Pseudolabrys taiwanensis: one gene and its partner. Each later gene encodes a partner of the first gene's protein in a complex. Links are inferred from orthologs where the notes say so. Each region holds a gene or a part of one and is shown in the gene's direction. Other genes may lie near its edges.

Region 1 (14,480 bases):
TGGATGGGCACGATGCAGTTGACCGAGCCGCAGGCTGGCTCCGACGTCGGCGCGCTGCGCACCAAGGCCGAACGCGTTGGTGACGGCACCTATCGCCTCACCGGCTCCAAGATCTTCATCACCTATGGCGAGCACGATCTCACCGACAATATCATTCACTTCGTGCTGGCCCGCCTGCCGGATGCGCCGGCCGGCACCAAGGGCATCTCGTTATTCCTTGTGCCAAAGGTGATGCCGGACGGGACGCGCAACGACGTGCGTGCGCATTCGGTCGAGCACAAGATGGGCATCCACGCCTCGCCCACCTGCACCATGGTCTACGGCGACAACGGCGGCGCCGTCGGCTGGCTCATCGGCGAAGAGAACAAGGGCATGCTCTGCATGTTCACGATGATGAACCGGGCGCGACTCGCCGTCGGCCTGCAGGGCGTGGCGATTGCCGAGCGCGCCTTACAGCAGGCATTTTCTTACGCGCGAGAGCGCAAGCAGGGCGCCGGCGGCGTCATCTTCAATTATCCCGATGTGAAGCGCATGTTGCTCACCATGCGCGGCCTGACCGGCGCCGCGCGCGCCATCTGCTATGCGACCGCCGTCGCGCTCGACCGCTCACTGCGCAGCAAGGATGACGCGGCGCGCAAGGCCGCACACGAACGCGCTTCGCTGCTCACGCCCGTCGCCAAGGCGTTCGCCACCGACATCGGCATCGAGGTCGCGTCGCTCGGCGTGCAGGTGCACGGCGGCATGGGTTTCATCGAGGAGACCGGCGCCGCGCAGCATTATCGCGATGCCCGCATTGCCGCGATCTACGAAGGCACCAACGGCATTCAGGCGATTGATCTCGTCACCCGCAAGCTGCCCCTCGAAGGCGGCAAGACGGTCGCGCTTTATCTTGATGAGTTACGCGCGACCGTGAACGCCGTACGCGAGAGCAACTCGCCGGCCCTCGGCGAGACCGCGGCGCGGCTTGGCGAGGCCATCGACTCGCTCGAGCGAGCGACGAAGTGGCTGCTGGCGCAAAAGAGCTCGGCCAGCGCGCTCGCGGGCGCGACGCCCTATCTCCGGCTGTTCGGCAACGCTGCCGGCGGTTGTCTGCTCGCCGAACAGGCGCTGGCGGCTCTCCGCGCCGGCGACGGTGCAGGCCGAACCGCGTTGGCGCGGTTCTTCGCCGAGAACATCGCCGTGCAGGCGAATGGACTCGAGCGGACGGTGACCGAGGGCGCCGACAGCGTCACTAATGCAGAAGCGGCGTTAGCTGATTAAATGTCGTCCCCGCGCAAACGGGGACGACAGAAAAAAGTTAGGAGGCCCGATGTCCCTCAAAGGCAAGACGCTCTTCATCACCGGCGGCTCGCGCGGCATCGGCCTCGCCATCGCGCTGAAGGCCGCCGCCGACGGCGCCAATGTCGCCATCGCCGCCAAGACCGCCGAGCCCCACCCTAAGCTGGAAGGCACCATCCACACCGCGGCCGCCGAGATCGAAAAGGCCGGCGGTCGCGCACTGCCGCTGCAAGTCGACGTGCGCGATGAAGCTTCGGTGGCGGATGCACTCGAGAAAACGGCGAAGACCTTCGGCGGCCTCGACATCGTCGTGAACAACGCCAGCGCCATCAGCCTCACGCCGGTGGCGCAGACCGACATGAAGCGCTTCGATCTGATGCATCAGATCAACGCGCGCGGCACTTTCATGGTCTCGAAGTACGCGCTGCCGTATCTGACCAAGGCGAAGAATCCGCACATCCTGACGCTCTCGCCTCCGCTCGACATGAAAGAGAAATGGTTCGCGCCAGCCACCGCCTATGCCATGGCCAAGTTCGGCATGAGCCTCGTCGTGCTCGGCCTCGCCGGTGAGATGCGCGGCAAGGTCGCAGTCAATGCGCTTTGGCCGCGCACCACCATCGCCACCGCCGCGATCAAGAACCTGCTCGGCGGCGACACCATGATGCGCATGTCACGCACGCCGGACATTCTGGCGGAAGCCGCCTGGCGCATTTTCCAGAAGCCGGCCGACTTCACCGGCAATTTCCTGATCGATGACACATTCCTGGCGTCGGAAGGCGTTACCGATTTCGATCAATACCGCGCCGATCCAAGCCAGCCGCTGCAAGTGGATTTCTTCGTGCCGGACGATGTCCCGCCGCCGCCCGGCGTGAGTTTCAAGGCGAAAGCGTAGCCGCTTGCGCGAGTACCCTCTCCCCTTGCCGGAGAGGGGAAGAGAGCGTGTTGCACCGCTTCGCCATTTACGCGAACCAACCGAAGTCCTACATAAACCCCATGTCCACGCTCCTCATCTCCCACGCCGCCTGCCTCAACCACCTGACGCCTGCCGGCCATCCCGAGCGGCCGGACCGTCTGCGCGCCATCGAGCGCGCGCTCGAGGACGAACGCTTCCAATCGCTCGCGCGCGAGCAGGCGCCGATGGCGGAAGCCGAGTTCATCGCGCTCGCGCATCCGATGGAATATATCGAGGAGATCCGGCGCGCCTCTCCGTCGGAAGGCATGGTGCGGCTCGATGCCGACACCTCGATGTCGCCCGGCACCTTCGAGGCGGCGCTGCGCGGCGCCGGCGGCGCGGTGATGGCCGTCGACGAGGTGATGAGCGGCCGCGTGCCAAATGCCTTCGTCGCCGTGCGCCCGCCCGGGCATCATGCGGAAACGGCGCGGCCGATGGGCTTCTGCTTCTTCAACAACGTCGCCATCGCCGCGCGCCATGCGCAGAAGAAATACGGCGCCGAGCGCGCGGCCATCGTCGATTTCGACGTGCACCATGGCAACGGCTCGCAGGACATCTTCTGGTCGGACAAGACCGTGATGTACTGCTCGACGCATGAGATGCCGCTTTATCCCGGCACCGGCGCGGTCAGCGAGCGCGGTGCCTTCAACACCATCGTCAACGCGCCCTTGCGCGCCGGCGACGGCGGCGACCAGTTCCGCCAGGCGATGGAACAATCGATCCTTCCCCGGCTGCGCGAGTTCAAGCCGGACATTCTCATCATCTCCGCCGGCTTCGACGCGCACACGCGCGATCCGCTCGCCAATCTCAATCTGGTGGAAGCCGACTTCACCTGGGTGACGCAGAAGCTGATGGAAGTGGCCGACGCATCGTGCAACGGCCGCATCGTCTCGGTGCTGGAAGGCGGCTACGACCTGCAGGGCCTGTCGCGCTCGGTCGCGGCGCACGTCACGGCGCTGATGCGGGGGTAATTGTCGTTCTGGGGCGTCGTATAGCGCCGTGTCCCGAACCCAAACGCCGCGGCAGTGGTGATGCGGCGTGACTTCGGTGGAATTGATACGTTTGGGATGATGGATTCCGGGCTCGCTCGCTGCGCTCGCGGCCCGGAGTGACAGAGGCTACTTCGCCGTCAGCCCACCATCGATCGGTACATCGACGCCGGTGATATAAGCGGACGCGTCCGACAACAGATAGACGCAGAGCGAGGCTACCTCTTCCGGCTGTCCGAGCCGCTGCAGCGGAATGTCGAGCGCCAGTTTCTGCCGCACGGTGTCGGGGTGGCGTGTGCTTTGCGCGATACCATCGACCATCGGTCCTTCGATGAAAGCTGGACACACGGCATTGCAGCGCACCGGCGGCTGGTAGCGCGCGCCGGCAAGCGCCACCGACTTGGTCAGCAGCGACACGCCACCTTTCGAAGCGCTGTAGGCGGCGAGGTTCGGCCCCCCGATCAAGCCGAGTACCGAAGACAGATTGACGATGGCGCCGCCTCTCTTGCGCAACAGCGGAAAGGCGTAGTGACAGCCGAGATAGGTACCGTCGAGATTGATCGCCATGACGCGCCGGTAGGTGGCGAAGTCGGTCTTCTCGATCGAGCCGACCACCGCGATACCGGCGGCATTGACCAAGCCGTCGAGGCGGCCATGCTCCGTGCCAATCCGGGTGGTGACGTCCTGCCAATGGGTCTCACTCGTGACGTCGAGCGTGGCGTCGACGCCCGCGGCACCGACCAGATCGCTGGCGATGGCGGTGCCGCCCGCAGCCCTGACGGAGCGGACAATCGCGCTGCCGATCGCGCCGGCGGCCCCTGTGACCAGGATGATTTTGCCGTTCAGCTCCACGCGCCTGATCCCCTCATTGCATTCCGGTGCATTGTCGATCATTCATCTGGTCATGTCATCCGCGGCACCCGTCTGCCTGATCACAGGCGCCTCCTCCGGCATCGGCGCAGCGCTCGCGCGCGAATTCGCCCGGCATAATCATCCGCTGCTGCTCGTGGCGCGGCGTGAAGACGAACTGAACAGATTGGCGGATCAAATCGCCGCCGAAGGCCATGCGCGCCCCGCTGTCATCAGCGCCGATCTCGGTACTCCTGACGGCATAGGTCAGCTCGCCGAGGCGATCCACGCGCGCGGGCTCGAGGTCTCGATCCTGGTCAACAATGCGGGGATCGGCCTGCTCGGCGAGGCGGCAGCGCTCGATCTGGCGCGCCAGCTCGCCATTGTCGATCTCAACAACCGCGCACTTACCGACCTGACGTTGCGTTTTCTGGACAGCATCGTCCGCCACAAAGGTGGTATTCTCAACGTGGCGTCGATCGCCGGTTTTCTGCCGGGGCCCGGCATGGCCGTCTATCACGCCAGCAAGGCTTACACCGTCTCGCTCACCGAAGCCCTGCACACCGAGCTGAAAGCCGATGGCGTGAAAGTCTGCGCTTTGTGTCCCGGGCCGGTGCCAACCGGCTTCTTCCATCGCGCCGGCCTGCCGCACGACTATTTCCCCCGGTTCCTCGCCCGGCCCGCCGACCGCGTGGCACGCGAGGGGTACGAAGGCTTCATGGGCGGACACCGCATCGTCGTACCAGGCACCGAGAACCGGATCATGACACTGCTGCCGCGGCTCACCCCGCGCGCGCTGGTGCTGGCCGTCGTCGCGTGGCGCTGGCGACGGCAGGCCCGCGGCCGATAATCTACTCTACCGCCCCTCCCCCACGCCGACCTAATATACTGGCGAACTCTGTCCTCCAGGGAACTGAAATGGCCGACACCAACACTGACGTGAAAAAGCTGCCGTTCGAGCGCGCGATCGAGGAACTGGAATCGATCGTCAAGCGGCTCGAGGAAGGCAAAGTTCCGCTCGAGGAATCGGTGGCCATCTACGAACGCGGCGAAGCGTTGAAGGGGCGTTGCGAGGAACTTTTGCGGCAGGCAGAGGCGCGCGTGGAAAAAATCACGCTCGATGCTTCAGGTAAGCCCTCTGGCAGCGAGCCGCTCGACGTCGATTAAAGGAGATGCCGTGCAGGTCGGACGCCGGCTCATTATCTATGTACAAGGCTACGACCCGCGCGGCCTCGCGGAGTACTATCGGATATTCCGGCGCGAATATCGCGAAACTTGCTCGCTCTACGGTTTAAGCGGCGACGTCGGCAAGCCCGCTAACGATCCCGCCCGACACGTCACCACCTGGAATGCATCGACCGGCGGCGAAGACTGGCGCGTCGACACGCGTTACATGTTCCTGCGGTGGGAAGACATCATCCGAAGGGATTTCGCGCGGCCGTTTTGGTGGAAGATCGCCGCGATGTACTACGCGCTGGGCATCGCCATCCTGAATGGCGTCGTAGCCCGCATCATGCGCGCGCATTGGCGCTTTGGGCTCTTCACGCTCTACCCGATGGTGCTGATGACTTTCTGGATCGCGATGGGCGTCGTCACCGGCCTCGCACTCGACGAAATCGCATCCAACCTCGGCGTTCCGCACTGGCTCGGCGTCGCTGTCGGCGCGGTCGCCGGATTCGCCGTCTTTTCCAGCGCACTCTGGCTCACCGGCCCGCAGACTTATCTGCTCTACCTCTGCGACGACGTGGCTTCCACCTACCAGTACGCACATCGGCGGCGGCCGGATTGGGAAGAACGGATGGAGACGTTCGCGGAATATGTGGTCGACGCGGTCCGGACGAGCGGCGCCGACGAAGTGGTGATCGTCGGCCATTCGTCCGGCTCCTTTCTTGCCGTCGACGTCGTCGACAGGGCGTTGAACCGCGATCCGGCACTCGGTCGGCAGGGTCCCGCGGTACGGCTCCTGACCATCGGCGCCAATCTGCCGATTGTCGGCTTTCACAAACCGGCGGGCTGGTTCCGCGACAAGATCGCCCGGTTGGGCGCCTCCAACCAGATCGACTGGATCGACTTCCAGTCGCGCCACGACATCATGAATTTCTGGCCGTTCGACCCCGTCGCCGACCACGGCATCGATTTGGGGCCCGAACGCCGCAACCCCCACGTCGTGGCGGTCAATTTCCGCGATCTCTGGGCGTCGGACGACTTCGAGCGCCGCCGTTGGCACTTCTTCCGCGCTCATTTCCAATTTCTGCTCGCCAACGAACGGCTCGGCGCGGCATATGATTACTACCTGATTTGTTGCGGACCGTTTGATCTCCTGACCCGCGCGACGGAACCCGACCGGGTCATCGCCGCGATGGCGCCCAAAATGGGGACCAGAGCGGCCCGCAACGTCGAATTGCTCAAAAGTGGCGATGTGGTGTAAGCCTCAAGTGCCGCCCCGGTGGCGGCAGGCCATTTTCAGGCCAATTTCCGGAGTTGCTCGTGCCCGAGATGTCTAAAACCCCGTTGCTCGACCGGGTCCGCGTTCCCGCGGACCTGAAGAACCTGTCGGCTGAGCAGCTCAAGCAACTCGCCGATGAGTTGCGCAGTGAAACCGTCAACGCCGTTGCCAAGACGGGCGGCCATCTGGGCGCCGGCCTCGGCGTCGTGGAACTCACGGTGGCGCTGCACTACGTGTTCGACACACCGGCCGACCGGCTGATCTGGGACGTCGGCCACCAGGCCTATCCGCACAAGATCCTGACCGGACGCCGCGACCGCATCCGCACCCTGCGTCAGGGCGGCGGCCTGTCCGGATTCACCAAGCGGGCCGAGAGCGAATACGATCCGTTTGGCGCCGCGCACTCCTCGACCTCGATTTCCGCCGCGCTCGGCATGGCCGTGGCGCGCGATCTCGCCGGCGGCAACAACAACGTCATCGCCGTCATCGGCGACGGCGCGATGTCCGCCGGCATGGCCTACGAAGCCATGAACAATGCCGGCGCGCGTAACGAACGTCTGATCGTCATTCTCAACGACAACGACATGTCGATCGCGCCGCCGGTCGGCGCGATGTCGGCTTATCTCGCGCGGCTCGCCTCGGGCCGCACCTATCTCAAGCTGCGCGATGTCGGCAAGCAACTCACCAACCACCTGCCCAAGGGGCTGGATCGCGCAATTACCCGCGCGGTCGAGCACGCACGCGGTTACGTCACCGGCGGCACCTTGTTCGAAGAGCTCGGCTTCTATTACGTCGGGCCGATCGACGGCCACAATCTCGATCATCTCCTGCCGGTGCTGCGCAACGTGCGCGACGCCGAGATCGGGCCGATCCTCATCCATGTGGTGACGCAGAAGGGCAAAGGCTACGCGCCGGCTGAAGCGTCGGCCGACAAGTATCACGGCGTCGTCAAATTCGACGTCGCCACCGGTGCGCAGGCCAAATCGAAAGGCGGCGCGCCGCAATACACCAAGGTGTTCGGCGAAAGCCTGATCAAGGAAGCCAAGAAGGACGACAAGATCGTCGCCATCACGGCCGCCATGCCGTCCGGCACCGGCGTCGATATGTTCCAGAAGGAATTCCCCAAGCGCACCTTCGACGTCGGCATCGCCGAACAGCACGCGGTGACCTTCGCCGCCGGCCTCGCGACCGAAGGCTTCAAGCCGTTCTGCGCCATCTACTCGACCTTCCTGCAGCGCGCATACGACCAGGTCGTGCACGACGTCGCCATCCAGAACCTGCCGGTGCGCTTCGCCATCGACCGCGCCGGTCTCGTCGGCGCCGATGGCCCGACGCATGCCGGCTCGTTCGATGTCGCCTATCTCGGCTGTCTGCCGAACTTCGTCATCATGGCGGCGGCCGACGAGGCCGAGCTTGTGCACATGGTGGCGACGCAGGTCGCGCTCGACGACCGCCCCTCCGCGCTGCGCTATCCGCGCGGCGAAGGCCTCGGCGTGGCGATGCCCGACGAAGGCAAGCCGCTCGAGATCGGCAAGGGCCGCGTCCTGCGCGAAGGCCATAAGGTGGCGCTGTTCTCGTTCGGCGCCCGGCTGGGCGAGTGTCTGAAGGCGGCCGATGAATTGGCCGCGCTTGGACTTTCCACGACCGTCGCCGATGCGCGCTTCGCCAAGCCGCTCGACGTCGATCTGCTGCTGAAGCTGGCGCGCGAGCACGAAGTGCTGATCACCGTCGAGGAAGGCTCGATCGGCGGCTTCGGCTCCTTCGTACTGCAGACTCTGGCCGAAAGCGGCGCGCTGGAAGGCGGCCTGCGCGTGCGGGCGATGGTCCTGCCGGATACCTTCATCGATCAGGACTCGCCGGCGGCGATGTATGCCCAGGCCGGGCTCGACGCGAAGGGCATTGTCGCCAAGGTGTTCGAAGCGCTCGGCAAGGACATCTCGGCCGAGACCGTCAAACTGGCTTAGAGATCTCTCCCACCTCCGCTCAAATCCCGCTGTCGCGGGAATGAGCGGAGAGTGGTTTGATTCCGCGTCAGCGGAGCGCGCTCAGAGGCGCTTCTTCTTACTCTTCTTCCGGCCCTTCTTGCGGCTCGGCACTTTCTTGCCCTTGCGCCGCGCTTCCGACAGGCCGATAGCGATCGCCTGTTTCCGGCTCTTCACCTTCTTGCCGCTGCGTCCACTCTTGAGCGTGCCCTTCTTGCGCTTGCGCAACGTACGCGCAACGTCCTTGGACGCGCTCCTGGAGTATTTCCGTGCCATGAGGCTCCCCAGTTGGTTTGATTATCTTCAACGATGGCCTAACCTTCCTGCATGGAACTAGTTCCCGGTCTGCATTCGACATGCATCTTCTTTTGACGAGAGAACGTCGATGACGTTGCGCATGCGCGCCGATCGTCTGCTCGTCGAACGCGGACTGTTCGAAAGCCGCGCCAAAGCACAAGCCGCGATCGAAGCTGGACTCGTCTTTGCGAACGATACTGTCGTGCGTAAGCCATCCGAGGAGATACCGACCGACGCGCATGTCGTCGCAAGCCCGGCTCATCCTTATGTTTCACGCGGCGGATTGAAGCTCGCCGCCGCACTCGATCATTTCAAATTCGGTCCGAAGGGCCGCATCTGTCTCGATGTCGGCGCCTCGACGGGCGGCTTCACCGATGTGCTGCTGCAACGCGGCGCCACACGCGTCTATGCGGTCGACGTCGGCCGCAGCCAATTGCACGCAAGCCTGCGCGTACGTGGCGACGTGATCTCGCTGGAGGAGACCGACATCCGCACGCTGTCACCCGACCGTTTCGCTGAAGTGCCGGATCTCGTCACCATCGATGTCAGCTTCATTTCGCTAAAGCAGGTTTTGCTGGCGGCTCTCGCACTTGCACACAAACCGGCGCAGCTGGTGACGCTGATCAAGCCTCAGTTCGAGGCCGGCCGCAGCGCCCTGAAGAAGGGCGTGGTGCGCGATGCGGCGATACGCCAAGCCGTTTGCGACGACATTGTCTCGGTGGTCGCGGCGCTCGGCTGGGACGTGCTCGGCGTCATCCCCTCGCCGATCGAAGGCGGCGACGGCAATGTCGAGTTCCTGCTAGGCGCACGGGCGGCTTAGGCGGCTTAAGCATCAGGCCAAACGATCCGGCACATCAGCGTCCCTGATGCATGTGTCCGCAAAGCCACCACACTCGAACGAAGTCAGCCGTGCGGCATCGCGTGACCTTTCTCCCGCCACAACCATCTTTATGGTGCCGGCTATGACTCATCGCAACGCAGACATCGCCGCCAGCGCGGGAACGCTGGCGGAAACGAACCATTGGCGCGTCGAAATGAACGCCACGGTGAAGCTCGCCTTGCCCATCGCGCTGACGCAACTCGGTCAGGTCGCGATGATGACCAGCGACCTCATGCTCATCGGGCATCTCGGCGACAAGGCGATCGCGGCCGCGGCGCTCGGCCAGACCGTGCTGTTCGCCGCCTTCGTCGTCGGCATGGGCCTTGTGTCGGCGGTCGCGCCGCTCGCGGCGCAGGCCTTCGGCGCGCGTGAGCCGCGGATGGTGCGGCGCTCCTTGCGCGTCGGCCTCTGGGCGGCCGTGCTGCTCGGCATTCCGGCGACGGCGCTGCAGCATCTGGGCGAAGACATCCTCATCGCGACCGGCCAGGAGCCGGAGTCCGCGCGGCTCGCCGGCCTCTATCTCATCGGTCTCGGCTGGTCGCTGGTGCCCGGCTGGTGGTTCATCGCGCTGCGCGGCTTCATGGGCGCTGTCAATCGTCCGGAGCCCGCACTCTGGGTCACGCTCGTCGCCATTCCGATCAACGCCTTGCTCGCTTACGCGCTGATCTACGGCAGGTTCGGCTTGCCGCGCCTCGAGCTGCTCGGCGCCGGCATCGCGACCACCATCGTCAATCTCGGCATGTGCGTCGCCTGCGTCTGGATTACCTATCGGCAGCGACCGTTTCGCAAATACCGGGTGCTTGGACGTTTATGGCGCATCGATTGGCCGCTGCTCGGCCGCCTCATCGCGGTCGGCGCGCCGATCTCCGGCTCGTTCCTGCTCGAATACGGTCTGTTCGCCACGGCGGCGATCATGATGGGGTGGATCAGCACGACGGCGCTCGCCGCGCACCAGATCGCGCTGCAAACGGCGGCGATCCTGTTCATGGTGCCGTTCGGCATATCGATGGCGGCCACCGTCCGCGTCGGCCATGCGGTCGGACGGCATGATGCGGCCGCCACGCGGCGCGCCGGCTTTGCCGCGATCGGTCTCGGCGCGGTGTTCATGGCCGCGATGGTGCTCATCGTCATCGCGCTCCGCCACGTCATCCCGCTTGCCTTCCTCGGCACCGCGACCGCCGACACCGACGCAACGCTCGTGCTGGCGGCAACCCTGCTGCTGCTCGGCTCGACCTTCTTCATCGTCGACGGCGTGCAAACCGTGGCCAACGGCGCATTGCGCGGGCTCAACGACACGCGCGTGCCGCTGCTGTTCGCCGCGGTCAGCTTCTGGGTGATCGGCTTCTCGACCTCCTACGGCCTCGCCTTCCCTGCAGGACTGGGGGCGGTCGGCATCTGGATCGGCTTCACGGTCGGCCTCGGCATCTATGCCGGGCTGCTGCTGTGGCGGTTCGATGCCCTCACCCGGCGCGGCTATCTGCCGGCGACGCCCGGCCACACGGTGGCGCATTGACCATTGCTCGCCCCCGCGCTTGCCGCTAAGCGGGGGCATGACCGAACAACTCACCATCACCGACATCGGCCATCGCGGCGACGGCGTGGCCGATACGCCGGGTGGCGCGATCTACGTGCCGTATACGCTGCCGGGCGAAGTGGTGACGGTCGACAAGGTCGCCGGCCATCCGGACCGGCGGCATCTCGTGCATATCGACAGACCGAGCCACGAGCGCGTCCCCGCCGTCTGCAAGCACTTCGGTCAATGCGGCGGCTGCGCCCTGCAGCATTGGTCGCTGGCCGAGTACCACCTCTGGAAGCGCTCGCTGGTCGTTGAGGCTTTGGCCAATGCCGGCCTCATCGCCCCGGTCGACGAGGTGATCATCGATGCGCATGGCCAAGGCCGCCGGCGCGCCGTGCTGCATGCGCGGCGCGGCACGCACGATGTGCTCGAGGTCGGCTTCACCGCGCCGCGCGCGCACCACATCGTCGCCATCGACTCCTGCCCGATCCTGGCGCCCGGCTTGAATGGCGCGATCAAGGCCGCCTGGGCGATCGCCGAGATTCTCAAGCCGGCGCAGAAGCCACTCGACATCCAAGTGACGGCGACGGACAGCGGCATGGATGTCGATGTGCGCGGCTCGGGATCGCTGAACGCCGCGATGACGACCGCGCTCGCGAAACTGGTCGAAGCGCACAAACTGGCGCGGCTGACGCGCCATGGCGAACTCGTCGCCCAGCGCGGCCAGCCGATGCTCACCGTCGGCCGCGCGCAGGTACCGCTACCGCCCGGCAGCTTCCTGCAAGCGACCGCGCTCGGCGAAGACACATTGGCCAAGCTCGTCATGGAGCACGTCGGCAAAGCCAAGCGCGTCGCCGATCTGTTCGCCGGTATCGGCACCTTCGCCTTGCGGCTCGCCGAGAAGGCGCGCGTGACCGCGGCCGACAGCGAAGCCGGCGCGGTGAAAGCGCTGGAGCGCGGCGCGCAGATGACCAGCGGCCTCAAGCCGGTCGAAGCCGTGGCGCGCGATCTCTTCCGCCGGCCCTATCTCCCGATGGAGATGAAGGGCTTCGATGCGGTCGTGTTCGACCCGCCGCGCCAGGGTGCCGAGGCGCAGGCGCGCGAACTCGCCAAGAGCAATGTGAAGACGATCGTCGGCGTCTCCTGCGATGCGACGACCTTCGCGCGCGATGCGAATATCCTCATTGCCGGCGGCTACAAGCTCGCGCGCGTCACCGCGGTCGACCAGTTCCGCTGGTCGCATCATGTCGAGATGGTCGGGAAGTTCGAGAAGTAACGCGCGGTAGTGAGCCGTCATCCTGGGGTGCGAGCGCAGCGAGCCTCGAAGGATGGCGGCGGCGAGTCAGAAGCCCATCGAGGCGCGGCGCTAAAGCGCCGAGCACATGAGGGCGACGGCACTTCACCTAAAATCGTATCCGCCCCAGCGCTCCTGCCACATCTTTTCACCGATGGTGCAGGAAATGCGCGGTGACTGCGACGACGCCGGAATAACCCGCGCTTCCGGCTGACGGCCGGCGACCTCGAGCACCAATTTGGTGCGCGTCGCTTCGATGAACTTCGACCGGTCGCGGATCGGAACCACGAAAGCCCCCGCGCCACCGATCACGCAATCCTCGTAATAGATATCGAGCTGTTCGATATCCATCATCGTCCCGGTCGGCCGCTTGAGCATGATCGGCAGGCCGTTGATGGTGATGCCGGCCGCAAGCACGTCATCGCGCACATGCGCCACCGGCAAGCCTGAATTGTTGGCGCCATCCCCCGACACGTCGATCACGCGCCGCAGGCCGCGATAGCCGCTGTTGTCGAACAAAGGCTTGGCGAACATCAACGCGCCGGAAATCGAGGTGCGCGAGGCGCGGCGGTACGGCGCACGTGCAATCTCCGCGGCCACTGCGTCCGCCGCCTCCGGGCCGTCGATGAGACGCCACGGCATGATGATCTTTTGATCGTTGGCGCCAGCCCATTCGAAATAGGTGATGGCGATCTTGCCATTGGCGCCCTCGCGCAACGCACGCAGGAATTCGGTCGATGTCAGTGCCTGGATGTAGCCGTCGCGCTGCAGCGCCTGCTCGTCCGGATCCATCGAATAGGAGACATCGACCGCGAGCACGAGTTCGACGTCGACCGGCACGGCGCTGGGGTTCTTGTCGGCGAGGCGGGGGAGATGCGGGGTGGCGGCGCTGGCGGCCGCGAAAGCCGCTGCGATGACCAGTCCGGCGATGGCCGCATAACCAGGTCGCCTCATGAGCAAATGCTGGCACGGCACACGGGCAAAGGAAAGACCAATGAATGGTCAGTGGATTGTTATTCCGACGGCACTGACCCGCCTGGTCGCCATCGGTTAGGCTTGCGGTCGAACTTTTCTTGGACACCGTTGGGGAAGGCAAACATGAGCGTGGATCGCAGGACACTGTTGCGCGCGGCCGGGGCCGTCGGCGCGACCGCCATCGGAGCGTCGGCCGCTCACGCGGCGGGCTGTGACATCGGCCCGCCGGCGCACGACAAGGGTCCGCTGGTCTGGATGAACCTGGACCAGATCGAACTGGACGCCGCCTACGATCAAGCCACCTACGCGCCGACGCTCGGTCAGATCTTGAAGCGCTATGCGACGAGCAGCGAAGAGGTACGCAAGCGCCTCGGCCCGCCAAAGCGGTTCTCGTACGGCTCGACGCCGGTCGAAGGCATGGACGTCTATCCGGCCAAAAACCCCAATGCGCCGGTGTTCGTCTTCATTCACGGCGGCGCGTGGCTGCGCGGCGAAGCCAAGGAGTACGGCTATCCGGCCGAGCTATTCGTCAATGCGGGCGCTACCTACATCGCGCTCGACTTCACCGGCATCGGTGCCGCGCAAGGCGATTTGCGCGTGATGGCCAAACAGGTGCGCAGCGGCATAGCCTGGGCCTACAAGAACATCGCCAGCTATGGCGGCGATCCCAACCGCTTCTACATCGGCGGCCATTCATCCGGCGGCCATCTCTGCGGCGTCGCGCTGGTCACCGACTGGGAAAAGGAGTTCGGCCTGCCGCCGACCTTCATCAAAGCCGGCATGTGCATGAGCGGCATGTACGACCTCAAGCCGGTGCGGTTGTCGAAGCGCAGTTCCTACGTCAAATTCGACGACGACATGGAGGCCAGCATGAGCACGCAGCGGCATCTCGACAAACTGCGCGTGCCGGTCGTTGTCACTTACGGCACGTTCGAGACGCCGGAGTTTCAACGGCAGAGCCGGGACTTCGTCGCGGCCGTCAAAGCCGCCGGCAAGCCGGTCGAGCTCGTCGAAGCGCCGAG
Region 2 (14,495 bases), 3.0 Mb from region 1 along the record:
GAGATAGGTCGGAAGATGCGGCCGCGGATCGAGCCCCGTGCGCGCCACATAGTCATCGACATAGTCGGCCATCGATGGGATGCCGAGCGCGCCGAGATCGTGGCCGACAAGCGTCGCGGTGCCGGCCGCGGCTTCCGAATAAGGCATGTGCCAAGCCATCAGATGATAACTGAAGTCGGCGAGCGGATCGCCGAGCGTCGACAACTCCCAATCGAGCACCGCGATGACCTTGGGCTCGCCGCGGGCGACGATCAGATTGTCGATGCGATAGTCGCCGTGCACCAGCCGCACCGGCCCCGACGGCGGGATGTGCCGCGGCAGCCATTCGATCAGCCGCTCCATCGCCTCGATCTTTTCCGTTTCGGAAGCACGGTATTGCTTCGACCAGCGATCGACTTGGCGCGCGACGTAGTTCTCGCCTTTGCCGAAGTCGCCGAGCCCGATCGCGGCGGGATCGAAGGCGTGCAGCCGCGCGATGGTCTCATTCATGGAGTCGTACAGTGCCGCGCGCTCGGCCGGATTGGAGCCGGGCATCTGCGGCTCCCAGAACACGCGGCCATCGGCAAAGCCCATCACATAGAAAGCGGTGCCGGCAACGCTCTCGTCGGCGCAGTAGCAAAGCGGCGCGGCGACCGGAAAGCCTTGCGCATGCAGCGCGCTGATGACGCGGAATTCGCGATCGACCGCGTGCGCCGACGGCAACAGTTTCCCCGGCGGCTTGCGGCGCAACACGTAACGCCGCGTCGGCGTTTCCAAGAGGTAAGTCGGGTTCGACTGTCCGCCCTTGAATTGCTTGGCCGTCAATGGTCCGGCGAAGCCGTCGATGTGGCGCGCGAGATAATCGGCAAGCCGCGCTTCATCGAGGCGCAGCGCGGGCGCGGCCTCCTTGGTGCCGGAGAAGGCCTCCTGACGGTCGATGCCGGTCATGACGGTGCCGTTACTTTTTCAGGCCGAAGGAAATCGGCGCATCGGCGAAGATCTCGTATTGCTGCGCCTTCGGCTTCGCCTTGTCTTCTTCGTTGACGTACTCGATCGAGCTTTTGCCGACGAGCGCGCGGGGCAGCACCATCACGCGGATGAAACGGCTCGGGCGATCTTGCGCCGCCTGCGCGAAGACCGGGTCCGTCCCGGATTCATGCCAGGCGCCGCCCGGCCCGTAAGAGGTCGAGCGGCCATGCGTGTCGATCCTGATGCCGCCCTCGATGAGGCAGCGGATGCCGGGGCCTTGATGCCGGTGCGTGTAGGCGCAGCCGCCCGGGGGAAAGGCGACGCTGTCGCCGCGCATCAGCAACTCGCCCTTGGGCAGCGTCTCCAGGAACGCGGAAAGCTTCTCGTGCGTCGCCATGCCGGGCGCATTGGCGGTGGTCGAACCCTGGTCGCCGCGCGCCAGTTCCCAACGCCAACAGGTCACCCCTTCCGCGCCGGGCTTGATGGTGACCGTATCCTCGCCGTGCCAGGCCTTGCCCGCGCCAAGAACATTGCCGTCGATCGTGGCCGTGCCTTGGACGACGAAGACGAAGCGCGGCAACGGCGGCAGGCGGAATTCGACGTTTTCGGCGCTTGAAAGGACGTCTTCGTAGAGGCGAAGCACAGGATGCATTCAGAACAAACTCCCCGAAGCGCGTCCGAGGACGCGCGTTATCGTGCTGATGGCGACGTTCTTGGCCGACGTCGTGGCGAAGGTTACATGCCTCCGTAGACGTAGCAAAGCCCGGTGCGCGAGCACCGGGCTTTGCTGTTTTGACGCGCCGTGCGCGGCGCTTTCGACGTTACTGCGACCCTGCGCCCTTCGGATCGCGCAGGAGCTGGAAGCGGATGTTCGGATCCGGGTCCCAGCCGACGTAATCGCCGTTCTCGTACAGGCCGCCCGTGGCCGCGATCGCACCGCTCTCGGGCGCCGCTGCGTAAGCGCCTCGGCCGTTGCGCCAGGCGCGTTGCATCTGCGGGCTTGCCGGGGCGGGAGCGGCCATGGTCGATGGCCACATCGGGCCACCGTCATTGACCGCGCGTTGCGCCAGGACAGGCGTCGCCATCATGGTCACCAGGGCTGTCGCGACGATGAATGTTCGCATGATGAATCTCCCTCGCTAAGCCCCCCGCCTACAACGCGCGAGCGCAAGGAAAGCGGCATAACGCGGAAGTTAAATTATCGGTGATGCGACGTGCGGCGGCATCGGCATGCAGAGGCGCCAACTATGTTATGCAGACGCAGCACTATCCCGTTACGGAGGCGGGAAGCCAGCTTCGCGCAACAGCTGAAAACGAATGTTGGGATCGGGATCGCGGCCGACGATTTGGCCATTGAGCACGACATCATAGCTGTCGACGCGTTGGTACCGCTCACCGTCTTGTGAGCGCGCCCATGTGCCCGTTGGATACGGCAGCTCTCCATACCGTGCGTGATCGTGCCACGTCGTGCCGGCGGGCCGAGGTCCTTGCCCAGGCGAGACAAGCAGCGGCACGAGGCGCCCCGGATGATAGTACTGCGGCGCAGCGCGTTCCGGCGCACGACGTCGGTAGTGATGGGGAGCCGCAGCCAGGGCGGTCGACGACGCAAGCGTCACGAGCGCGAGAGCGGTGACAAGCGCTTTCATAAGCAATCTCCAACGTGTCCACCGCCACGTGTCGGAGATAGCGATCGTTATGCTCTGCGCCAGCCGGAATCCCGCGGCGCGCCCACACGTCTTCGTTAGCTCGGTGTGAGCCGCTTACTGTTCCCGCGTGATCGCGCGCCAGCCGATGTCGCGGCGGCAGAAGCCTTGCGGCCAGTCGATGCGATCGACGGCGGCGTAAGCGCGTTCTTGCGCTTCGCGCACCGTCTTGCCGCGCGCCGATACGTTCAACACGCGCCCGCCATTGGCGAGGATGTGCGTGCCGTCGCTCTTGGTGCCGGCATGGAAGATCTCTACGCCATCGACTGCCGCGGCCTTGTCGAGGCCGTTGATGACGGAGCCCTTCTCATACGGGCCAGGATATCCATTCGCGGCCATGACCACCGTGAGCGCCGCGTCGTCGTACCAGCGCAGGTCGAAGTGCTTGAGTTGTCCGTCGCGCGCCGCGATCAGCGCCGGGAGGAAATCCGACATCAGACGCAGCATCAGCACCTGCGTCTCCGGATCGCCGAAGCGCACGTTGTATTCGATGAGCTGCGGGCCGTCCTCGGTGATCATCAGGCCGGCGAACAACACGCCCTTGTACGGCGCGCCGATCGTCTTCAGCGCGCGCACGGTCGGCAGGATGATCTCGTCCATCACGCGCTGGTTCATCTCGGGCGTCATAACCGGCGCGGGCGAATAGGCGCCCATGCCGCCCGTGTTCGGGCCCTTGTCGCCGTCGAAGACGCGCTTGTGGTCTTGCGCGGATGCGAGCGGGATCGCGGTCTCGCCGTCGCACAACGCGAAGAACGACGCTTCCTCGCCGACGAGGCAATCCTCGATGACGATCTCCCACGCCTTCTCGCCCAGCCCCCCGTCGAACATCATGTCGATGGCGGCTTCAGCTTCCTCGACGGTGCCGGCGACGACGACGCCCTTGCCGGCGGCAAGGCCGTCGTTCTTGACCACGATCGGCGCGCCTTTCGCGCGCACATAGTCTTTCGCCGCGGCGGCGCCTTTGAAACGCTCATAGGCCGCGGTCGGAATATTGTTGGCCTTGCACAGGTCCTTGGTGAAGCCCTTCGAGCCTTCGAGCCGTGCCGCCCACTTGCTCGGGCCGAAGGTCTTGATGCCGGCCGCTTCCAGATCGTCGGCAATGCCGGCGCACAGCGGCGCTTCGGGACCGACGACCACGAACTCGATTTTCTTGTCCTTGCAGAAGGCGATGACCGCCTTGTGGTCGGCGATGTCGAGGGCGACGCATTCCGCCTCCTGCGCGATGCCGGCATTGCCGGGCGCGCAATAGAGCGTGCCGACCAGGGGGCTCGCGGCGATTTTCCAGGCCAGTGCGTGCTCGCGCCCGCCGGAGCCAAGGATGAGGATGTTCATGGAAGGTCCCGTCCGTTCCCGGTGGGGTTAGCGGGCGGGGGAGGGAAGGACAAGGGGGAACCGGCCCTTGTCGACAGGGCGGTCAGTCGTCGTCGATATGCGCCACCGTGAAGTGCGGGTGGGCGGTGCGTTGCTCGACATGGTGGATGAAGGCCTCCACGCTTTCATGCTCGTGGATGTGGCCGATGTTGTGGAAGCGCATCTCGTTGTGGCAGGTCGGGCAGCGGACCCGGTCGCCGTGCATGATGCGGTTCAACCGCTCGTGGAAAGTCGTGCGGCACTCTGTGCAGCGGACCCGCACTTTGCGGGCCTCAAGCTCATGCGCGTGTGGATTGGTCATGGTCGCCGCCTCCACACGCCAGGGTGGGCCAAAAGGGTTGATAGGACCTTGCCCGTGGTATTCCGCCCCCGGCTGGCAGGGCGTATAGGGGGGCATGGCTAACGGCAGAATCAGGAACGAGGCGGTAGCCGATACGGAACCCGCGGCGCCCCGCGGGAATATCGCCGAATGGTCCGTTTCCGAGCTCTCGGCAGCGCTCAAGCGCACGGTCGAGGACGCCTACGGCTATGTGCGCGTGCGCGGTGAGGTGTCCGGCTTCCGCGGTGCCTCACCTTCGGGGCACTGCTATTTCCGCCTCAAGGACGACAAGGCGGTCCTGGAAGGGGTCATCTGGAAAGGCGTCTACGGCCGCATGCGGGTGAAGCCCGAGGAGGGCCTCGACGTCATCGCCACCGGCCGGCTGACCACGTTCCCCGGTTCGTCCAAGTATCAGATCGTCATCGACAGTCTCGAGCCCGCCGGCATCGGCGCGCTGATGAAGTTGCTCGAGGAGCGCAAGAAGAAGCTCGCCGCCGAGGGGTTGTTCGATGAGGCGCGCAAGCAACTGTTGCCGTTCCTCCCCGAAGTGATCGGCGTTGTGACGTCGCCGACCGGTGCCGTCATCCGCGACATTCTGCACCGGCTGGCCGACCGCTTTCCGCGGCGGGTGCTGGTGTGGCCGGTCCGCGTGCAGGGCGAGACCAGCGCCGCTGAAGTTGCCAACGCCATCCAGGGTTTCAACGATCTGCCTGAGGGCGGCCCGTTGCCACGACCCGATCTCATCATCGTCGCGCGCGGCGGCGGTTCGCTGGAGGACCTGTGGTCGTTCAACGAAGAGATCGTCGTGCGCGCGGCGGCGGGCAGCATGATCCCGCTGATCTCGGCCGTGGGCCACGAAACCGACATCACGCTCATCGACTTCGCCTCCGATAAGCGCGCGCCGACGCCGACCGCCGCCGCGGAGATGGCGGTGCCGGTGCGCGGCGAACTGCTGGCGCGCATCAGCAAGCTGATGGACCGCAAGCTCGCCTGCTGGCAGCGCGGTCTCGAGCAGCGCCGCAAGGAACTGACGCTGCTCACGCGAGCGCTGCCGAAGGACATCCTGGCGCAGCCGCGTCAGCAGCTCGACAGCCTCGCGGAGCGTCTGCCGCGCGCGCTGCGTGCCAATGCGCAGCTCCATCACACGCAATATTCGCGTGTCGCCTCGCGTCTGGCGCCGCAGCTCCTGCGCAACACGGTGGAGCGCCGGCGCGAGCGCTATGAGAACTTGAACCGTCGGCTGCGCACCAGCGTCGTCGCCAATGCGCAGGCGCATCAGGCGCGGATCGCGCGCTCCCGCGACCGCGTCAGCGCCTGCGGCAATGCGGCGGGGCGCGCGATGCGCACGCTGCTGGCGCAGCGCATGGCGCGCGTGGAGCGCGCCGAGCGCTTGCTCGCGGCGTTCTCCTATCGCGAAGTGCTCAAGCGCGGCTTCGCGCTGGTGCGCGACGGCGACGGGCATCCGTTGCACAGCGCGTCCGCCGTTGCGCGCGGCGCGCGGCTGGAGATCGAGTTCGCCGACGGCCGTATCAATGCCGTGGCGGGTGGCGAGGCCAAACCCGCCTCGCCACCCGCGCCCGATGCGGCAAAGCCCAAGATGAAACCGACGGCCAAGCCGCGCACGCGCGGTGATGACGAGAGCTCAGGCGGCCAGGGCAGTTTGTTCGGGTGAACTCTTCTCTTCTATCTCCCCCTGAGGGGGAGGCCGCCGACCGAAGGTCGGCGGGTGGGGGTCCAGCGGTTACTGTAATTGACCCCCTCCCTGACCCTCCCCCTTTCAGGGGGAGGGAACGAGAGGCCGAGCCTCAGTACTTCACCGTTGCGAACACCCGCACGCCCGCGCCCGGCATCAGCACTTCGTCCTTGTTGTAGGCCGCGCTGTTGCGGATGTCCTGATTGAGCAGATTGGTGCCGTTGATGCCGACGGTGACTTCGCTCAGCTCGTCGAGCGCCGGCTTGTCGCGCTTCCACGTGTAGCTCACCTCGGCGCGCAGATCCTCGTAGCCGGGCGTCGTCGTCTCCATCGCCGCGACGTTGTTCTGCGCGAAGGCATGCAGCAACTTCACCCGCGCGAACCAGTTGGCGTCGCGCCAGTACACGCCGCCTCCGAGGCGCACCGGCGGAATACGCGGCACATTGCTGCCGTCGGAGAAGGTGGCGCGCACGACGTCGAACTGGTTCTCGATGCCGAACACGCCGCTACCGAGCGGCGCGATATCCCACTGGCTCTGGAACTCGGCGCCGCGGAATAAGGCGTCCGCCTGCGAGTAGATCGCTTCGTTGAGCTCGCCCGCGCCGGCGCCGCAAACGCCGGCGTCGTCGCAGGTATTGCCCGTCAGCCGGCGATAGATGAAGCCCTTGAACTTCGTCACGTAAGCCGTCGCCTCGAAGCGGAACGGGCCCTTGGCGCGGCGCAGGCCGACTTCCAGCGATTGTGCCGCCTCGATGCCGAGGTTGGGATTGCCCTTGTCGAAGGTGACGGTGGCATCGTGGCCGCCGCCGGAGAACAATTCGGCCGGCTTTGGCGCGCGCTCGACATATTGCGCGGTGATGCTGCCGACGAGATCGAGCGGCAGGTCCTGGATCAGGCCGATGCTGGCGCTCTTTGGCGTGTAGCGCGGCGAAACGGCGGTCGATGCGATCAAGCCGCCGGCGTCGAACTCGCGGCCGATGCCCGACAGATTGACCTGTTCGACGCGGCCGGCGATCTGCGCCTTGGTGCTCTGCGAGAATTTGAATTCGTTGAACATGTAGCCGGCGATGCGGCTGTTGTTGTTCGGGTCCCACAGGCCGATGCCGTCGGGGCTCGGCGCGTCGAGCTTCTGATAGCCGCCCTGGATGCCGATGGCCGTGGTCAGTGCCGCAAAGCGCAGGTTGAACGGCGCCAGCTGCGCTTCGATGCGGCCTTCCTGCTCCTTGTTGGTGAAGGTCTGCCGCACGCCGTCGCTGGTGAGATCGCTCTGATCGGCGAGGCCCAGTTCATTGTGCTTGTAATCGGTGAAGCCGCCCCAGAAGCGCAGCGCATCGATCGCCTCGGTCGGCGCGCGCCATTCGCCCTTGGTGAGCACCTTGGTCTGCCGCGCGTCGATGCGGGTGTTGTTGCTTTCCGGTTCCGCGCCGGGGATGTGATAGGTCGCGCTGTTCTGGATGACGGCGAGACCGAGATAGCCTTCGTTGAAGATGTAGCTGCCGCCGACCGAGCCGCCTCTCGAGAGGCTCGCGGAGCTGGGCTGACGGCCGTTGAAGGCGCCCGGTTGTGTCGCATTGGGCAGATCGGCCGCGTCGGGCGTCGTGAGATATGGATAATGCGGCACGCGATAGTCTTGCGTCGTGCGCCCGAAAGCATCGGCATGGACTGCGAAGTTGCCGGCGCCGGCGTCGAGCAATGTCGCGCCGTCATAACCTTTGTCGGCGCTCGACATGCCGCCGCGGAATTCGGCGCTGAAGCCGCGCCACGGGATCGTGGTCGGGATGCGATTGTTGAAGGTCTCGACCACACCGCCGATCGCCTGCGAACCGTAGCGCAACGTCGCCGGTCCGCGGATCACCTCGACGCGGTCGGCAGTGAGCGGGTCGACCGGCACGAAATGGTCTTCGCCCAGATCGGAGGCGCCGTTGGCGCCGATGCCGTTTTCTTGGATGCGCACGCGGTTGACGTCGAGGCCGCGAATGATCGGCCGCGACGATGCGCCCGGCGCGAAGCTTGAACCGGTGATGCCCGGCTTGTCGAACAGAAGATCGCCCAGCGTCGCCCCGCCGTTGCGGCGGAGCTGCTCGTTGGGGATCACGGTGACCGTTGCGAACTGGTCGGTGACGACGGGTAGCGTGCCTTGCAGCGTATCGCCGGGCGTGGCGGTTCCTGGCCGCTGGATGGGGCTGGGAGCGGAGACGACGACCTCGGGCAGGACGACGTCCTGTGCCTGCGCCGACATGGCGACGAGCACGAAGGGAGAGACGGCCGCGCACAGGCGGCTCAGGCGGACGGACATATGTTGACCTCGCAAAAGCATGACGGCCGCCGCCGTGGGTCACGGCAGCGGATGGGAGCAGGAGACGTCAGGCTTGCGGAGGACCGCGGGCGTCGAAGGCGGCGGCAAGGGCCGGGGGGCGGACGACCGGCGCCGCGTCCGGCGGGAGAGTGCCGGTCGAGACCGGCAGGACGAGCGTGGCCGGTGTCGGCACAGCCGAGGTGCCGGTCAGGTGCACCGCGGCGCAGATGTCGCAGGTCAGGTGGTCGGGATCGGATGGTCCGGCAGGCCCGAGGTCGCCTTGGCTCGTCTGGACAAGGCCGGGGTGAACGAGCCCGGCGAAGTCCTCGCTATGGACGTGGGCGAAGCTGGCGACGAGCTGCAGCGCCAGCGCGAACAGCGCCAGCCACCCTGTCAGTCTCCGCTTTGTTCGCGCCCGGCCCATCCCCAGCCTGTCCGAAATGTTATAATATTACATTCCCCATGACGGTACCGCTGTCAATGCCGGCTGCAGGGGCCGTGCATAAGTACCGCGGGTCTCAGGGTTTCGCTCGCGGCGGCGAGCGATTATCTTGACGGCGACACTGTTGATGGAGGCCGCATTGCTCAATCGCTACGACCGCTCGCCGCCGATGAACGGCGAGGCCGAGGTCAAATATCTCGACGGCGATTTTCGCGTGGTGCGGCCGGGCGCCTTCGTGCGTTGCGCGGTGACAGGCGCCGCCATCCCGCTCGAGGAGCTCAAGTACTGGAGTGTCGACCGGCAGGAGGCTTATGCCACGCCGGAAGCCGCCCTGCAGCGCTTCAAGGAAACCGGCCTCTAGGGTGCCCCTTGTCGCTCGGATGAGCCAGCGGGCCGGCGCCTAGCGCCGCCCGAAATCCGGGGCGGGAGTGCGAGGCAATCCCGCAATTCGCTGCGCGCACGCGGGCTAAGGATTTTCCAGCTTGTCGAACACGAGACGCCGCAACGTCTCGCTCTCGTCGATCGCGAGCTTCACCGGCAGCACATGCGCTGCGGCCGCCAGCGCCGCGAGCGCGGGTTCGCCCCGCATGCGCGCATGATCTTTCTCGGTGGTGAGCAAGGCGAGCCCTGCCTGTTCCGCATCCACGATCAATGCGGCGGCTTCCTCGGCGGTGAAGCGGTGATGATCGGGAAAGGCCCTTCGCGCGGCGATCGATAGTCCGAGGTCGTCTGCCGTGGCGAAGAATTTGTCCGGATTGCCGATGCCGGCAAAGGCGAGGACCTTGCGGGCTTTGAGATTGCCGATGGCGACCGCATCCGGCGTCAGCCGGCCGTGAAATACCGGGAGCTGACGCGCATCGGCCTCAGCAAGCCCCTCTTGCTCGCCGCTCCCGTTGCCAATCACCAGCAGCGCATCGACGCGCGCAAGCTGCGCATCCAACGGTGCCCGCAATGGGCCGGCCGGAAACACGCGTGCATTGCCGACGCCACGGCGGCCGTCGATCACGGCCAGGGTAAAATTTTTTGTAAGTGTGCCGTTCTGTAGACCGTCATCCATGACGATGACATCGGCGCCGTGCGCGCGCGCCATCGCCGCGCCGGCGACGCGGTCGCGCGCGATGACCGTGGGGCCGATACGCGCGAGCAGCAAAGGTTCGTCGCCGACCTGCGCGGCCGCGTCGTTGTGCACATCGACCAGCTTCGGGCCGGCTTCGCTGCCGCCATAGCCGCGGCTCAGGAAAAACGGACGCCGGCCCGCGGCGTGCAGCATCTCGGCGAGGGCGATCGCCGTCGGCGTCTTGCCGGCGCCGCCAAGCGTGAAGTTGCCGACGCAGAGCACCGGCACACCGGCGCGCGCACCGGTGCGGTTCATGCGGGCGGCGGCGACGGCGCCGTAAGCGGCTCCCAGCGGCGCGAGCAGGGCCGATAAAAGCCCCGCCTTGCGCCACCAGAAGGCCGGCTCACGCATGGTCGGCCCGTTGTCGTAATTGAAGCTGCATCAAATAAGGATCGAGCGCTTGCAGCGTGCGGTCGAGGGCGCCGCTCAAGCCTTCGACGGTGCTCTTGCCGGCCTGGGCGATGCGGTCGCGGAGCGCCGGTTGGCCCAACATCGCGGCGAGGGCGGCCGTGAGCCGCTTGTCGTCGAGCACGACCTCGGCGCCGTGCGACTCGCCGAGCGCCGCATAGATCTCGGCGAAATTCCAGACATTGGGACCATGCACGATGGCGGCGCCGAGTTTGGCCGCCTCGATCGGATTCTGTCCGCCATGCGCGATGAGCGATCCGCCGATGAATACGACGGGCGCCAGCCGATAAAGGAGCCCCAGTTCGCCCAACGTGTCGGCGACGTAGATGTCGGTCGACCGCTTCGGCAACTCGCCTTGCGAGCGCATCACGCCATGCAGCCCAGCGCCCTTTATGGCGTCGGCGATAGCGCGCCCGCGCTCGGGATGGCGCGGTGCGATGATGGTCAGGAGGCCGGGGAAGTTCGCGCGCAACCGGTGATGCGCGGCGATCATGATCTCTTCCTCGCCGGCATGGGTCGAGGCGGCGGCCATCACCGGCCGCCGCCCGATCGCCATCTGCATATCCTTGAGCTTGTTGCTGTCGGCCGGCGGGGCCGGCACATCGAGCTTGAGATTACCGGTGGTGACGATGTTCGGTGCGCCGAGCTCGCCGAAACGCTCGGCATCGGCCGGCGTGCGTGCGAGGCATAGATCGAAGCGTTGCAACAGATTGACAATCGCCGACGGCAGAGTGCTCCAGCGGTTGAATGAGTTTTCCGACAGGCGGCCATTGACCAGGATCATCGGCACGCCGCGGCGCGATGTCTCGATCACCATGTTCGGCCACAGATCGGATTCGACGAACAAAGCCAGGTCCGGCTGCCAGTGTTCCAGAAAGCGCCGCACATAGCGCGGGACGTCGAGCGGCACGAACTGATGCATCACGCCGCGCGGCAGACGCTGTTCGGCGAGTTCGCTCGAGGTGACGGTGCCGGTGGTCACCAGCATGTTCACCTCGCGCCCATGGATACGCTCGATCAGCGGCAGCACGCTCGCGAGTTCGCCGACGCTGGCGCCGTGCAACCAGACCAGCGGCCCGGGCGGGCGCTGCATGCGCGCTTCGCCGCGCCGCTCGCCGAACCGCAGGCGATGCTCCTTGCCCTTCTTCAGGCGCTGCGACAGGAGGACCGGCGCGAGCGGCGTCGCGGCAAGCGACACGGCGCGGTAAAGGCGCAATGCGAGCGGCAGCCTGTCGCTCACGATGCGGCGCTCCCCTTGCGGTCGACGATTTCGTAGGCGCGCGCGGTCACGCGATTGAGTTCCTGTTCGACCTGCTGACGCGCGCTTTCAAGTGCCGCGTCGTCGGCATCGCGCGGGACGTAGATCGCTTGGCTCGCCACCATCGCCACCCGGCTGAACGGCAAATTGATCGCGGTACGATCCCAATTGTCTAGCTCTTTGCGGCGGCTCGATGCAATCGCCACGGCATAAATTGGGCGTCCGGAATGCTGCGCGAGTTTGACGATACCTAGCCCCGCGACGCGCGACACTTTCGGCACATCGGCGGTCATCGCGACATTGTAGCCCTGTCGCAGCGCCTCCAGCATCTCGGTGAAGGCTGAGACGCCGCCCTTGCGATAAAACTCGCCGTTATGCGCGCCCGAGCCGCGAATTGTTTCAATTCCAAGCTTGCGCGCGGCACGCGCATTGATCTCGCCGTCGCGGTGGCGCGAGATCAGCACCTTGGTGCGATGGTCCGCGTTCTTTTTCTTGATGAACGGCGCCATGAAATGCTGACCGTGCCACATGCCGACAATGGCGGGAGTCTTGACCTCTTCGTAGATGGTCGGCGGCTCGAGGACGACGCGGCTCGTGTGCCAGACGAGCCGCAGATACCACGCGCCCAGCGTTCCCACGGTCTCCTGGAACGAGGACGAACCAACGATACGCTTGAGCAGCGTCATCGGCCGTTCAGCTTGCGGCGCGGCTGGTGGCGTCCGGATCGAGCAGCCGGTGCAGGTGGACGATGAAATAGCGCATGTGCGCGTTGTCGACGGTCTGCTGCGCCTTGGCCTTCCAGGCGGCATGAGCGGTCGCGTAGTTCGGAAACACGCCGACGATGTCGACCTTTTCGAGGTCTTTGAACTCAGTGCCGCCGAGCTCGGTGAGCTCACCGCCCAGGACGAGATGCAACAGTTGCGGCTTGTGGTTTCCGGGTTCGGACATGGTCGACCTATTATAAGCTAGCCCCGGCAGCGAGGTGGACAGACGAGTAACCTTCGGTGACACCTGCAGCTTACGCGAACTCGGCTTCCCGGTCGCGTACCAGCTCGATCAGCGTGCCATGGCGGGCGGGACCAGCGGCGATCAGTGCTGCATGCACCACGTGCGGACGATTGTAGTGTAGCGCCTGACCGGCGAAATCGGTCATCACGCCACCGGCTTCGTGCACCAAAAGATCGGCCGCCGCAAGGTCCCAATCGTGGCTTCCACCGGACGCGAAGGCGACGTCCAACTGCCCTTGCGCCACCCGCGTCAGGCGCAGCGCCAGCGAGTGCACCTTGGGTTGCGGCAGCACGGTCGGCGACAGGCTTTCCAGCCGGTCGAGATAGCGTTTGGGGCCGGCGAGGCGGGCGCCGGTGAGGGAGGACCCGTCCGGCGCGTGTATCGGCGCGCCGTTGAGCGTCGCGCCCTGGCCGCGCACCGCCAGAAACATCTCTTCCGTAACCGGAGCATAAAGCGCGGCGACCGCCGGGCGGCCCTCCTCGACCAGCGCCACGGAGATCGTCCAATCGGTGCGGCCGGAAATGTACGCGCGCGTGCCGTCGATTGGGTCGACGATCCACGCCAGCGACGCGCTGCGCGCGGCGAGGTCGTCTTCGGTTTCCTCGGAGAGCCAGCCGGCGCCGGGCGCGAGCGGCGGCAGCCGCTCCTGCAGGAGCGTGTTGACCGCGATATCGCCCTCGCTCACGGGCGAGTTGTCGTGGCCCTTGGTCCAGCGCTTGAACGGGCGCGACGCCGTAACGCGCGCGAGTTCGCCCGCCTCGCGCATGACGACGGCCAGTCGGTCGCGCAGCGCGAGGGCATCACTGGCCTGCAACGGTCAATCCTTCCAGCCGGACGGTCGGCGAATTGGTGGCCTGACGGAATTCGAGGTCGTTCGCGGGCGTCAGCGAGCGGAAGATGTCGAACAGGTGTCCGGCGATCGTCACTTCGCTGACCGCGTAGGTCTTCTTGCCGTTTTCGATCCAGAAACCGGAGGCACCGCGGCTGTAATCGCCGGTCACCATGTTGGCGCCCATGCCGATCAGATCGGTCACGTAGAAGCCGTCCTTGATGTCGGCGATCAGTTCGTCGGGGCTGAGCTTGCCCGCCTCGAGATGCAGATTGCTGGCGCTCGGGGAGGGGCCGGAGGAGACGCCGCGGCTGGCGTGACCGGTGGTGGTCAGGCCGAGTTCGCGCGCCGTGCCGCAATCGAGGATCCATGAGCGCAGGATGCCGTCGTCGATCAGCGCCAGCTTCTTGCCGGCGACGCCTTCGCCGTCGAAGGGATGCGAGCGCAGGCCGCGCTTGCGCAACGGGTCGTCGATGATGCGGATGCCGTCGGCGAACAGCTTCGCGCCCATCTTGTCCTTGAGGAAGCTCGCCTTGCGCGCGATGGACGCACCATTGACGGCGCTGGCGAGATGTCCGACCAGCGATGAGGCGACGCGCTTGTCGAATACGACCGGCACTTTGCGGGTCGTTACCTTGCGCGGATTGAGCCGGGCAATGGCGCGTTCGCCGGCGGTGCGGCCGATCTTCTCGGGGCTGTCGAGATCGGCGGCGTGCCGCACGCTCGAATAATCGTAATCGCGCTCCATACCGGTGCCGTCGCCGGCGATCGCGGTCATCGAGATGCCGTGGCTCGAGCCCAGGTACGAACCGCGGAAGCCGTGGCTCGTGACGAGCACCATGCCGCCGATACCGGCCGATGCCGAGGCGCCGCCCGACTTGGTCACGCCGTTGACGGCGAGGCCGGCTTCTTCGGCCGCGCGCGCAAGCTTCTCAAGTTCGCCGACGGTGGGTAGCGCGCGGTCGATCAGATCGAGATCGGGGAAAGTGTGGGTCAGCAGGCTCTCATCGGCGAGGCCCGCGAATTTGTCCTCCGGCGCGACCTTCGCCATCGCCACCGCGCGCGCCGCGAGTTCCGCGTAACCGCTGGTGCTCGTGTCGTTG

What was found.
Region 2: the proteins of DW352_RS10865 (region 1) and xseA are in contact, whole or in part, in a cryo-EM structure (PDB 8TXR), measured with the Escherichia coli proteins. The link is inferred for Pseudolabrys taiwanensis from one-to-one orthologs.

Annotation. Positions count from the first base shown.
Region 1 is NZ_CP031417.1:2,264,325-2,278,804, forward strand. The notes cover bases 3,629-6,610. They hold DW352_RS10865 (exodeoxyribonuclease VII small subunit), read left to right. Parts: upstream 3,629-4,986; coding sequence 4,987-5,235; downstream 5,236-6,610. Other genes in these bases: DW352_RS10855 (SDR family NAD(P)-dependent oxidoreductase), read right to left, coding at 3,629-4,071; DW352_RS10860 (SDR family NAD(P)-dependent oxidoreductase), read left to right, coding at 4,124-4,918; DW352_RS10870 (alpha/beta hydrolase), read left to right, coding at 5,246-6,496; dxs (1-deoxy-D-xylulose-5-phosphate synthase), read left to right, coding at 6,565-6,610. In the rest of the region: DW352_RS10840 (acyl-CoA dehydrogenase family protein), read left to right, coding at 1-1,260; DW352_RS10845 (SDR family oxidoreductase), read left to right, coding at 1,310-2,170; DW352_RS10850 (histone deacetylase family protein), read left to right, coding at 2,272-3,201; more of DW352_RS10855, read right to left, coding at 3,349-3,628; more of dxs, read left to right, coding at 6,611-8,478; DW352_RS10880 (DUF6496 domain-containing protein), read right to left, coding at 8,560-8,772; DW352_RS10885 (TlyA family RNA methyltransferase), read left to right, coding at 8,882-9,613; DW352_RS10890 (MATE family efflux transporter), read left to right, coding at 9,756-11,186; DW352_RS10895 (class I SAM-dependent RNA methyltransferase), read left to right, coding at 11,224-12,465; DW352_RS10900 (DUF1194 domain-containing protein), read right to left, coding at 12,589-13,437; DW352_RS10905 (alpha/beta hydrolase), read left to right, coding at 13,582-14,480. UniProt on the Escherichia coli protein: Bidirectionally degrades single-stranded DNA into large acid-insoluble oligonucleotides, which are then degraded further into small acid-soluble oligonucleotides.
Region 2 is NZ_CP031417.1:5,247,411-5,261,905, forward strand. The notes cover bases 3,719-6,715. They hold xseA (exodeoxyribonuclease VII large subunit), read left to right. Parts: upstream 3,719-4,417; coding sequence 4,418-6,013; downstream 6,014-6,715. Other genes in these bases: purD (phosphoribosylamine--glycine ligase), read right to left, coding at 3,719-3,983; DW352_RS27020 (hypothetical protein), read right to left, coding at 4,066-4,323; DW352_RS25020 (TonB-dependent receptor), read right to left, coding at 6,147-6,715. In the rest of the region: DW352_RS24995 (phosphotransferase family protein), read right to left, coding at 1-927; DW352_RS25000 (hypothetical protein), read right to left, coding at 938-1,600; DW352_RS25005 (hypothetical protein), read right to left, coding at 1,770-2,072; DW352_RS27015 (hypothetical protein), read right to left, coding at 2,223-2,594; more of purD, read right to left, coding at 2,709-3,718; more of DW352_RS25020, read right to left, coding at 6,716-8,330; DW352_RS25025 (hypothetical protein), read right to left, coding at 8,398-8,754; DW352_RS25030 (DUF2093 domain-containing protein), read left to right, coding at 8,900-9,133; lpxK (tetraacyldisaccharide 4'-kinase), read right to left, coding at 9,239-10,240; DW352_RS25040 (3-deoxy-D-manno-octulosonic acid transferase), read right to left, coding at 10,233-11,537; DW352_RS25045 (lysophospholipid acyltransferase family protein), read right to left, coding at 11,534-12,241; DW352_RS25050 (DUF4170 domain-containing protein), read right to left, coding at 12,249-12,503; DW352_RS25055 (3'(2'),5'-bisphosphate nucleotidase CysQ), read right to left, coding at 12,574-13,377; DW352_RS25060 (TldD/PmbA family protein), read right to left, coding at 13,364-14,495. UniProt on the Escherichia coli protein: Bidirectionally degrades single-stranded DNA into large acid-insoluble oligonucleotides, which are then degraded further into small acid-soluble oligonucleotides.